One region of the Uliginosibacterium paludis genome, then DNA from elsewhere that is predicted to be linked to it. Evidence: riboswitches for the same ligand, from Rfam matches in the RefSeq annotation. Region 1 holds a riboswitch; the other holds the start of a gene.
The links. Region 1 has a riboswitch for cobalamin ahead of ABDB87_RS06705 (ribonucleoside-diphosphate reductase subunit alpha). Riboswitches for the same ligand answer to the same signal wherever they lie in the genome.

Region 1 (5,510 bases):
GCCAGCTTGTAGATCTCGTCGAGCTTGCGGCCGGACGGTGCGGCCAGATACAGGTTCAGCGACTGAGCCTGGTCGATCCACTTCTGGCGACGCGCCGCGGCTTCGATCAGCCAGGTCGGGTCGACTTCGAAAGCGGTGGCGTAGCGCTGCTGGATTTCGGCCGGGATGCGGTCGATGCGCGACAGCGAGCCATCGAAATACTTCAGGTCGGCAATCATCACCGAATCCCACAGGCCCAGCGCCTTCAGGTCTTGCACCAGATATTCGTTCACCACGGTGAATTCGCCCGAGAGGTTCGACTTCACGTAGAGGTTCTGGTAGTCCGGCTCGATACAGGCCGACACGCCGATGATGTTGGAGATCGTTGCGGTCGGCGCAATCGCTACGCAGTTGGAGTTGCGCATGCCGTGGCGCTGGATGCGTTCGCGCAGGGCGTTCCAGTCCAGACGAGCGCTGCGGTCGACCTCCACCGCCTCGCCGCGGCCTTCTTCGAGCAGGCGGATCGAGTCCAGCGGCAGGATGCCGCGATCCCACAGGCTGCCGCGGTAACTGGAATACACGCCGCGCTCTTCGGCCAGCTTGCTGGAGGCTTCATAGGCGAGGTAGCAGACGGCTTCCATCGAGCGGTCGGCAAACTCCACCGCCTCGTCGGAGGCGAAGGGCAGGCCCATGCGGTGCAGGCAGTCGGCGTAGCCCATGATGCCCATGCCGACCGGGCGGTGGCGCAGGTTGGAAGTGCGGGCCTTGGGCGTGGCGTAGAAGTTGATGTCGACCACGTTGTCGAGCATGCGCATTGCGGTGCCGATGGTGCGGGCGAGCTTGGCGCGGTCCAGTGCCCAGCGGCCGTCAACCTGCACCAGGTGGGCAGGCAGGTTCACCGAGCCGAGGTTGCAGACGGCGGTTTCGCTGTCAGAGGTGTTCAGCGTGATTTCGGTACACAGATTGGAGCTGTGCACCACGCCGGCGTGCTGCTGCGGCGAGCGCAGGTTGCAGGCATCCTTGAAGGTGATCCAGGGATGGCCGGTTTCGAACAGCATGGTCAGCATCTTGCGCCACAGCTGCACCGCCGGCACCTTCTTGAAGAGCTTCAGCTCGCCACGCGCGGCCTTGGCTTCATAGCCGGTGTAGGCCTCGGCAAAGGCGCGGCCGAACTTTTCGTGCAGGTCGGGCGTGTCGGAGGGCGAGAACAGGGTCCAGTCCTCACCGGCAATCACGCGCTGCATGAAGAGATCCGGAATCCAGTTCGCGGTGTTCATGTCGTGCGTGCGGCGGCGCTCGTCGCCAGTGTTCTTGCGCAGCTCGAGGAATTCTTCGATGTCCAGGTGCCAGGTTTCGAGGTAGGCACAGACCGCACCCTTGCGCTTGCCGCCCTGATTCACCGCCAGCGCGGTGTCGTTCACGACCTTCAGGAAGGGAATCACGCCCTGGCTCTTGCCGTTGGTGCCCTTGATGCGGGCGCCCAGCGAGCGCACCGGCGTCCAGTCGTTGCCGAGGCCGCCGGCATACTTCTGCAGCAGCGCGTTTTCCTTCACCGCCTGGTAGATGCCTTCCAGATCGTCTTCCACCGTGGTCAGGTAGCAGGACGAGAGCTGCGAGTGGCGGGTGCCGGAGTTGAACAGGGTGGGCGTGCTGCTCATGAAATCGAAGCTGGCGAGCAACTGGTAGAACTCGATGGCGCGCGCTTCGCGGTCGATTTCATTCAGCGCCAGGCCCATCGCGACACGCATGAAGAAGCTCTGCGGCAGCTCGATGCGGCGATCCTCGATGTGCAGGAAATAGCGGTCATACAGCGTCTGCAGGCCGAGGTAGTCGAAGCGCAGGTCATTGCTGGCAGTGAGTGCAGCGGCCAGACGCGGCAGGTCGTATTCGGCCAGGCGCGGGTCCAGCAGGCCGGCTTCCACGCCTTCATGGATCAGGCCGGGGAAGGCGTCGCGCAGGCGCTCGTCCTGGGCGGCGAGGCCGAGGTCTTCGCCCAGCACTTCCACGCACACGCTGCGCAGCAGCAGGCGGGCAGCCACCTTGCTGTAGGCCGGGTCCTGCTCGATCTGGGTGCGCGCGGCGAGAATCAGCGACTGGCGCACGGCGCTCATCGCCACGCCGTCGTAGAGGTTGTGCAGGGTCTGCTCCAGCACGGTTTCGGCCGACACATCGCTGAGGCCTTCGCAGGCTTCGCGGATCTGCTGCAGCAGGGTGGTCTGGTCGAGGGGGCGCTGCACGCCGTTGTCGATCACCGTCAGGCGGGCTTCCTCGGCAACCGGGCTGGCGGCCTGCACGGCCGCGCGTTCGGCGGCGCGCTTCTCGCGGTAGAGCACATAGGCGCGGGCCACGTCGTGCTGACCGGCGCGCATCAGCGCGAGCTCGACCTGATCCTGGATGTCTTCGATATGGAGCGTGCCACCGCTGGGCAGGCGGCGGGCAAAGGCCTGCACCACGCTGTCGGTCAGGCGGGCCACGAGGTCGCGCTGGCGCGCGGAAGTCTGGCTGTCACTGCCTTCGACGGCGATGAAGGCCTTGCCGATGGCAATGGCGATCTTCTCCGGCGTGAAGATGGCGATGCTGCCGTCACGACGGATGACTTCGAAGGATTGCGCGGCGCCGGCGCTGACGAGACTGTCTTCCGGGCGAGTTGTGACCTGCATGCTGGGCTCCCTGTTGTTCGGTGCCGGGTGCCAGCGGCAGGGTCGGACGAGCATCCGATGCGGAGCTTGCCGACACACACGCCTGGAGGCACCCCGCCCCGGGTTGAAAATCCGCCTGGCTGACAGACTGCCGGGGGCGGCAGTCGCAATGCACGGGCGGATCCGGTCTGTTTTCGGCGGCAGGTCTCCTGGCTGGCGCATCAACGCCGGATTCGGCCTTCCCGGGTCATGAACCCAGTGGCTTGCGGCGTATCCGTACTCCACGCTTACAGTTGCGGGGGCAGCTCCGGAATGGCAGATGCGGCACCGGATTCCCTTTTGATCCCCGAGGGGAACCGTCGAGCAGGCAATGTAACCGGAAGCGGGGTGACTGACAAGGCTTGACTACTAGCGGTAGTAGTGCGTGCGCTGCCCGGCTACCGTCTATAGTTGTTTGCGCAAACGGCGTCGCTCAGCGTTTTTCGAGCCTGTCAAGCCGTTCCACGAGGGTCGAGAGCCGGCTCCGGAAGTCCTGGAACTCCGCCCGGGAGGGCAGGGGGCCGTCGCTCTGGCGAAGCAGTTCGAGCCCGGCGCTGCCCAGGCGGCGGCCGGTTTCGACGCCAGCCCTGCCAAGCTGCTGCGCGCTGCTGACCAGGCGCTGTGCCAGGATGTCGCCCAGCCGGGGCGCCAGCCAGGCCGCCGGATCGGGGCGCAGGTGCTGGAACAGCATGGCCAGGCTTTCGGCAAAGCCGGCATGGCCTTCGATGCGGGCGGCGCTGCGCAGGGCTTCGGGGCCATCGGCCAGTTTGCCGAGGGCTTCGAACGGGATGCGGATGCTGGCGTCCGGCGATCCGGTATCACCCGCGCCGGCAGGCTGGAGCTGGCCGTCCGCGCCCACCGTGAAGCGCAGCGTCAGGCCGCCCACCTCGATCAGCGCGCGCTGGCCGACATGGGGCTGCAGCAGCTGGCGGGCCCAGGGCTCGGCGCTGAGCAGGCGATTGAGCGCGGCAAGTGGAAGGTCGGCAAGCATGAGGGGCGCTGGAATGAAAAACGGCCGCCCGAGCATAACCCGGCGGCCGTTCCGAAACCAGCAATGAGACGATCAGGCGGCTTGCTGGATGCCTGCCAGTGTCCAGCCGCGATTGCCATCCACCGGCTTCACCAGGTGCCAGATCTCGTCGAAGGGCGCCGGGCCGGCGTTCGCTTCTTCACGCAGCGTGCCGTGGTAGCGCACGCTGGCGATGTACTGGCCGGCTTCCTCGACGACTTCCAGCACGTCGGCGTTGAGCACGACCACATCCGTCTTCTGCGGCTTGCCGCCACGTTCGTCCAGACCCAGCTTGATCTCGGCAAAGATCTCGGGCGAGGTGAAGTCACGGATGTCGGCGAGATCGCCGGCGTCGTTCGCCGCCTGCAGGCGGATGAAGTTCAGCTTGGCCTGGCGCTCGAAGGCGGTCACGTCGAAACCCGCCGGGAAACTGCCCTGGCTGGATTCGGGTGCGGCGGCTGCACTGCCACCATAGGCGGGCTGCTCGTGGGCTTCACGCGTCATCGGCGAGACATTGCCGGCATAGGCCGGTTGCGGCTGCTGATTGCGCGCGGCGCCGCCCATGAAGCGGCGCAGCAGGGCGAAAACGATCACTGCACCCAGCGCGAGCATCAGCAGGCCGGCGACTTCACCGCCCATGCCGAAGTGCGACAGCAGTGCGGCGATGCCCAGACCGGCGGCGAGGCCGGCCAGCGGGCCCATGAAACGGCGCCAGCCGGAAGCCTGCGGCGCGGGGGCGGGTGTGCCGGCCCGGGCGGTGGCCGGTGCGGCCTGCTGCGGGGTGGCTGTCGGCGGCGTGGCCTGGCGCTGCATCGGAGTGACCTGGCGTTGCATGCCGGTGCTGCGACCGCCACCGAGACGCTTGGCTTCGGCGACTTCAAGGCTCATGCCGACCACGGCGGTCACCATGGCGACGGACAACAGGAATTTCTTGATCATGGAAGACTCTGTGGGTGAGTTGCGCAAGCTGCGCGACAGAGTCTTTGATGGGGTCGGCGCGGAAAAGTTCAAGCGCGCAGCTTGTAGCCCCGATGCAGTGCTACCGCGCCGGCGGCAAGGTTGAAGTACTCGACGCGATCGAGCCCGGCCGCGCGCAGCATGCCGGCCAGCGTCGGCTGATCCGGATGCATGCGGATCGATTCGGCGAGGTACTGATAGCTGGCCGAATCGTTCGCGACCTTCTTGCCCAGCCAGGGCAGAACCTTGAAGGAGTAGACGTCGTAGGCCTTCGACAGCGGCTTCCAGATGTGCGAGAACTCCAGCACCAGGAGGCGGCCGCCGGGGCGCAGCACGCGGCGCATCTCGGCCAGTGCGACGTCCTTGTGGGTCATGTTGCGCAGGCCGAAGGCCACGGTGACGAGATCGAAATGATTGTCCGGAAAGGGCAGTTTCTCGGCGTCACACTGCGCCACCGGCAGCAGGAAGCCCTTGTTGATCGTCCGGTCGCGGCCGACGGAAAGCATCGAGTGATTGATGTCGGTGAGCCAGACCTGGCCGCTGCGGCCTGCGCGCTCGGCAAACGCCAGCGACAGGTCGGCCGTGCCGCCGGCCACGTCCAGCACACGTTCGCCGGGACGGACATTCGCGAGCTCGACCGTGAAGCGCTTCCAGAGGCGGTGCATGCCGGCCGACATGAGGTCGTTCATCACGTCGTATTTCTGCGCCACGGACGAAAACACGCCGCGCACACGGCCGGCCTTCTCGCTTTCGGCGACCTGTTCGAAACCGAAGTGGGTGGTCTTGTCTGTCATCACGGGCTTTCAGTGATTGCTGCAGCCGCCGCGCGGGGCGGGCTGGAGATGTTCGGGAACTGGAGCCGAGGGATCACGGCTGGCCCCCTCGAC
Region 2 (5,510 bases), on a different contig from region 1:
TCGCTCATCAGTCTCTCCGTATGCGGGGGCAGCCGGCAGGTGGCCGGCTGCGGTCGGTGCAGCTTACTTCGGCTGGTAGCGCAGGGTGACGAATGCGCCCACACCCGGCTGGTTATAGGTGCTGACCGTCTGGTAGCGCTTGTCGAAAACGTTCTCGACACGCGTCTGGATGCGCCACTCGGGGTTGAAGCGGTATTCCACGCGCAGGTCTGCGGTGGCGTAGCCGCCCATCTTCACCGTGTTGTTGGCGGCGTCATAGCGCTTGCCCGTGCCGTTGAGCGAGGCTCCGACGCTCCACTGGCCGATCAGCTGGTCGACGTCGATGCGGCCGCTCTGGCGCGAACGGCGCGCCAGAAGGTTGCCTTCGGTCGCGCCACCCGAGTGATCCTTGGGATTGAGCAGCGTGGCGCTGGCACCGACCGTCGTGTTGCCGAATTTCTGGCTCGCCGAGAGTTCCAGACCGGTGATGTGCGCGCGGGAGACATTCCCCGGCACGTAGTTGCCGGAAGCATCCGGCGCCCAGGCGATCAGGTTGTTGATGCGCGTCTTGAAGACACTGGCATCCCAGCTGAACTGCCCCAGCTTGCCACCGGCGCCTGCCTCGATCGTGCGCGAGGTTTCGGGCTGCAGGTTCGGGTTGCCCGACGAGGGGTAGTAGAGGTCATTGAAGCTGGGGGCCTTGAAGGCCGTGCCGTAACTGCTGCGGACGCGCAGGGCCTGCGAGAAGCTGTAGCCCGCAGCGATGCTGCCGGTGTTGTGGTGGCCGTACTGCTCGTTGCTGTCATGACGTGCGGAGAGCTGGAGGTCTGCCTGACCGAATTCGCCCAGATACTCCGCGAAGGCTGCGCGATTGCTGCGCTTGGTGCGGCTGAAGGCGCTGTTGCTCAGGACTTCGTCATAGACATAGTCCAGCCCGCCGACCAGCTGCTGGCCTTCCGCCAGCGAAAAATCGTTCTGCCAACTGGCCTGACTGCGACGGGTGTCGATGCGGGAGGAGAAGTTGTCCTCCTTCAGGTTGGTCGAGGCGTCAAGATTTTGCGCCAGCCGCAGGGAGGTGTTGTAGCGGGCGTTTGCCGTGTATTGCAGGTTGCCGGTGTAGAGATCCTGCTTCACATCGGTGACGTTCGGATTGCCGTCGTACTTGTTGCGCGCTTCGGTGTGCAGGGTCTGCAGATCCCAGTTCAGCGACTGGCCGATACGGCCGCCGCCGCGCACGTTCATGCTGCTGCGGGTGTAGCCATCCTTGTCCGGCTCGTTGGCGGTTTCGCGCACGTTGATGCCGTGTGTTGCAAAGCCCGAAGCGCCGACGTTGAGCCACAGGTCCTGCGAGCCGAAGCCGCCCGTTGCCGAGCCCTGATAGGTCTGACGCGAGCCGCCGCCCAGGCTGAATGCCGCCGGTTGCGGACCCTTGCGGGTGAAAATCTGGATCACGCCGCCGATGGCTTCCGAACCATACAGGCTGGCGCGCGGGCCGCGCACGAGCTCGATGCGTTCGATCTGCTCGACCGGCAGATCCTGCAGGCCGGCGCTGCCCAGCGTGGCCGATCCGACGCGGACGCCGTCGATCAGCACCAGCGTGTGACCGTCATTCGTGCCGCGCAGAAAGAGCGAGGTGTTCTTGCCGATGCCGCCGTTGTTGGTGAACTGGACACCGGGCAGGCCACTGAGCAGCTCGGGCACGGTGGCCGCCTGTTTCTGCTCGATGTCCTTGCGGGTGATGACGCTGACGGAGGTCAGTGTGTCTTCAGCGGTCCGGGCAACGCGGTTGGCAGTCACCACCACGTCGTCCAGAACGGTTTCCGTGTCTGCTGCCAGAACGGAATGGGAGAAAGCCAGCAGGATGGCTGCCGGCAGGGCTTTGCTGCGTGGGAAGTTCAAGATCGTGCTCCTTCCGTGCCGCCCGCACGGGATATACAAGAGGGGCGGGGCGCCGGAAAGGAAGTCGCGGAACGGGAGAGCAGGGTTCCGGTCATCGCCCTCCGCAATGCGCCTCGATGCGCTCCGGGCCGGTCTCCGGACTCGCGAGCGGAGGTGTCATCCTCCTGATGCAGCGCCTTCCCGTAACCGCGTTACAGTGGCCGTCTGCTGCATCGTGACTCGCTTACCGTTGCGGGGGCAGTGCCGGCATTGCAGGCGTCGCAAGACACCACTCACCGGCTTCCCGTTTAATCTGCACGAAGGGTTCCGTGCAGACACCTGAAGCTGGCGCGGATTCTATCGGAAAGCCGCCGGACGTGCGTTGACCGCCTTCGCTGCGCCGCACTACCATCGCCCGATGGATGCCGAACTCACCAGCCTCGAATCGCGCCTGAACGCACTGCTTGCCGAATACAAGGGCCTGCATCTCGAAAACCGCGAGCTGACCACGCGTGTTGCGACGCTTCAGGCCGACAACCGGCGCCTGACGGAAAAACTCGCCGTGGTGACCGAGCGCGTGGAAGGGCTGCTGGCCCGTTTGCCCCAGGGAGATGGCGCATGAGTGACACCATGCAGATTCAGATCATGGGGCGGGCTTACCAGGTGTCGGTGAAGCCGGGCGAGCGGGCGTCGCTGGAAGCTGCCGTTGAAATGGTGAACGACAAGTTGCAGCAGCTCATCGGCAAGCAATCGTCGGGCAGCGAGTCAACCGCAGTGATGTGCGCGCTGATGATTGCGCATGAAGCCGTGGTGGCGCAACGCACGGCAGGCTTGGACATGCCTGCGTACCAGCGTAGAATTGAAGCCATGGTCGAGCAGATCGACAAAGTGGCCGGCAAACAGGAAAACCTTTTCTGAGCCGTTCGTGAAGTCGGGAAATATCCTCACGGAAATTTTCGCTGCAAAGGTCCATAAAGAATTCAGGGCGACATCGCGATGCGGTGTTTCCCCGGCAGTTTTCCCCTGCGGTGTTGGTTGGAGCCACATACTCCTTGAACCAATGTCTTCGTGACATGGTTGCCGGCTCAGCACCCCGCTGTTGTGAGCGCCCCTTATGCCGGGCGCACCTGATGCGGTTGAGTGGCAACCCCCTGAACCCCAGGTTCAGGATGACGGCTCGACGGCACTTGCGGGGGATCCCTTCCAGAGCGTGAGGCAGGTTTGCCTCACGCTCTTTTCACATGAGGCCTCCATGCGCTACTGGCTCATGAAAAGCGAGCCCGCCGACTGCAGCATCGACGACCTGGCGGCCAGGCCTGACCAAAGCGTCCCGTGGTATGGCGTTCGCAACTACCAGGCACGCAACTTCATGCGCGACACCATGCGTCCGGGCGATCTGGCATTCTTCTATCACTCATCCTGTGCGCATCCCGGTATTGCAGGCATCGCCCGTATTGCCAGCCTCGCCTACCCCGACGCCACCCAGTTCGACCCGGCCAGTCCGTATCACGATCCGAAATCAACACCCGAGTCGCCTCGCTGGTTCAACGTGGACGTGCGTTTCGAACGCAAACTCTCATTGATCCCTTTGGCGCGTCTCAAAAGTGTCCCCGAACTCTCCGGCATGAGGGTCCTGCAGCCCGGCAACCGTCTTTCCATTACGCCGGTGACACCAGAAGAGTGGGCCTTCATCACCGGGAGGCTGGCGGGGCAGTGAGTTTTCAGAGTCTGTGAAGCGCGGAGTTCGACAGAACCGCACCCTCCAAGGCTCTGCGCGCAAGGTTTTCCGGGAAACACTTTGATTGCCCGCAAAAAAGACTAAGGGTTTTCCCTTATCTTGTTGATTTGAAAGGTGTTGCGCTCGCGACACGATAAAAAAGTTTTGGGGCAAAAAGTTCAATTGATGTATTCATAAGAGGCGGTGATGTGTAAGAATTCTTCTCACCACGGAGTCAGCTCCGCACCGCAAGGCGCCAGGGCACACCATGGGGAGTGAGGAGACTGGCGTTCCTTGAGAGAACGCTTACAACGGGGCGCACCACAGGTCGCAGCTCCATACGGCAACCGGGCCCGGGTTCAGGGCCCGGTTAGCCGGCAAGTTGAAGGCACGGAATTTTTGCAGGCAGCCAGTGCTGTCGGCGGCGGTGAAGCACCGCACGAAGGGGGAGGGAAATCCGGTTAGCGGATTTCCTCTATTTGGGACGGGAAGCCACAGTGTGACTTCCCGTTTTTTTGTGCCCGTTGAGTGACGACAGGCGTTCAGGCCGGAATTCGCTCTGATGACCACTGCAAGGGTGTTTCCGGTTGCGGAGAGTGCTTAACAGCAAACCCTGATCACAAAATCCGGCGGCAGGGCATAGGATGAATTCGAGGGTGCCGTGCCCGAGAATGCGTCAGGAGGTATGCCATGGGAAGCGTCGGATTTTCTCCAAAAAGTCTTGTTGTTCACGAGCCGTTTCATGCTGACTCGGAAAAGGAGGCAGAAGGCTTCGTTCAGGAGTTGGTTGCGGACCGGCTCCAGACACTGTCTCTCGACGAACGCTACATCAGCGATCACGATCGGGTCGAGGCTTACGGCATGAGAATGCTGCTACGCAGCCTGTGACCTCTCCAGCGGCCCGTGCCGCTGTCGCCTTGACGAAGCCAGGCTGCTTGCCTGGCTTCTTTCATTTTCGCTGCTGAATCAGTTCCCGGCTCGGGCAGAAGCGCGTTCCATGCACCTTGGCGAGTCGATTGGCAGGATGTTGCCTAGCGCCGAGCTGGTGACCTCCACGCCTAGTCGTCGAAGGTGCTTGGTGCAGCCGGGGTTGGCAGCAACGACAAATGGACCAGAAACGAAAAAGCCAAACCCGGTGGTTTGGCTTTTTTTCATGCTCAATCACTTGCGCGTGATTGATGTGGAGCGGGCGATGGGAATCGAACCCACGGCTCTAGCTTGGGAAGCTAGGGTATTACCATTATACGACGCCCGCTCTGCGCTTCCGGCAGGAAGAGGGGCGATTGTAGCCATCCGGCCGCGTCGCCTGCAAGTCATTGCTGCATGCCAGCCCGGGGCTGATCGCCCCTGCATGGTAAAATCGGGGCCGGATTTTTCCCGTAACAGCCGCCGTCCCATGCTCGCGCTCAAGATCAATGGCGAAACCCGCCAGGTGTCCGCCCCGTGTTCCGTTCTGTCTCTGCTCGAGGACATGTCGCTCGTAGGCAAGCGTGTCGCCGTCGAGCGCAACGGCGAGATCGTACCCAAGGGCCTGCATGCCACCACGCAGCTCGCCGAGGGTGACGTGCTCGAAATCGTTGTGGCCGTAGGCGGCGGCTGAACCAGACTCAGGAACCAGACATGACTGATGTGTTGAAGATCGGCGATCGCGAGTTTTCGTCCCGCCTGCTGGTCGGCACCGGCAAGTACAAGGATTTCACCGAAACGCGCGAGGCCATTGTTGCCTCCGGCGCGCAGATCGTTACCGTCGCCGTGCGGCGCGTGAACATCGGCCAGAACGCCAACGAGCCCAGCCTGCTCGACGCGCTGCCGATGAAGGAATTCACCTATCTGCCGAACACCGCCGGCTGCTATTCGGCCGACGACGCGGTGCGCACGCTCCGCCTGGCGCGCGAGCTGCTCGACGGGCACGACCTCGTCAAGCTCGAAGTGCTGG

Region 2: it holds a riboswitch for cobalamin, as region 1 does, so the genes downstream of both, btuB (TonB-dependent vitamin B12 receptor) here and ABDB87_RS06705 (ribonucleoside-diphosphate reductase subunit alpha) in region 1, are expected to answer to the same signal.

What each region holds. Positions count from the first base shown of each region.
Region 1 is NZ_JBDIVF010000002.1:363,334-368,843, reverse strand. It holds gene ABDB87_RS06705 (ribonucleoside-diphosphate reductase subunit alpha) at 1-2,639, opposite strand, end outside; cobalamin riboswitch at 2,801-2,994, opposite strand; gene ABDB87_RS06700 (ubiquinone biosynthesis accessory factor UbiJ) at 3,091-3,648, opposite strand; gene ABDB87_RS06695 (Tim44 domain-containing protein) at 3,721-4,605, opposite strand; gene ubiE (bifunctional demethylmenaquinone methyltransferase/2-methoxy-6-polyprenyl-1,4-benzoquinol methylase UbiE) at 4,674-5,417, opposite strand; gene ABDB87_RS06685 (gamma-butyrobetaine hydroxylase family protein) at 5,427-5,510, opposite strand, start outside.
Region 2 is NZ_JBDIVF010000001.1:1,008,421-1,013,930, reverse strand. It holds gene cobO (cob(I)yrinic acid a,c-diamide adenosyltransferase) at 1-8, opposite strand, end outside; gene btuB (TonB-dependent vitamin B12 receptor) at 64-1,878, opposite strand; cobalamin riboswitch at 1,988-2,215, opposite strand; gene ABDB87_RS04940 (cell division protein ZapB) at 2,240-2,479, shown strand; gene ABDB87_RS04935 (cell division protein ZapA) at 2,476-2,775, shown strand; RNA gene ssrS (6S RNA) at 2,875-3,057, shown strand; gene ABDB87_RS04925 (EVE domain-containing protein) at 3,110-3,574, shown strand; gene ABDB87_RS04920 (hypothetical protein) at 4,265-4,462, shown strand; tRNA gene ABDB87_RS04915 (tRNA-Gly) at 4,756-4,829, opposite strand; gene thiS (sulfur carrier protein ThiS) at 4,971-5,174, shown strand; gene ABDB87_RS04905 (thiazole synthase) at 5,195-5,510, shown strand, end outside.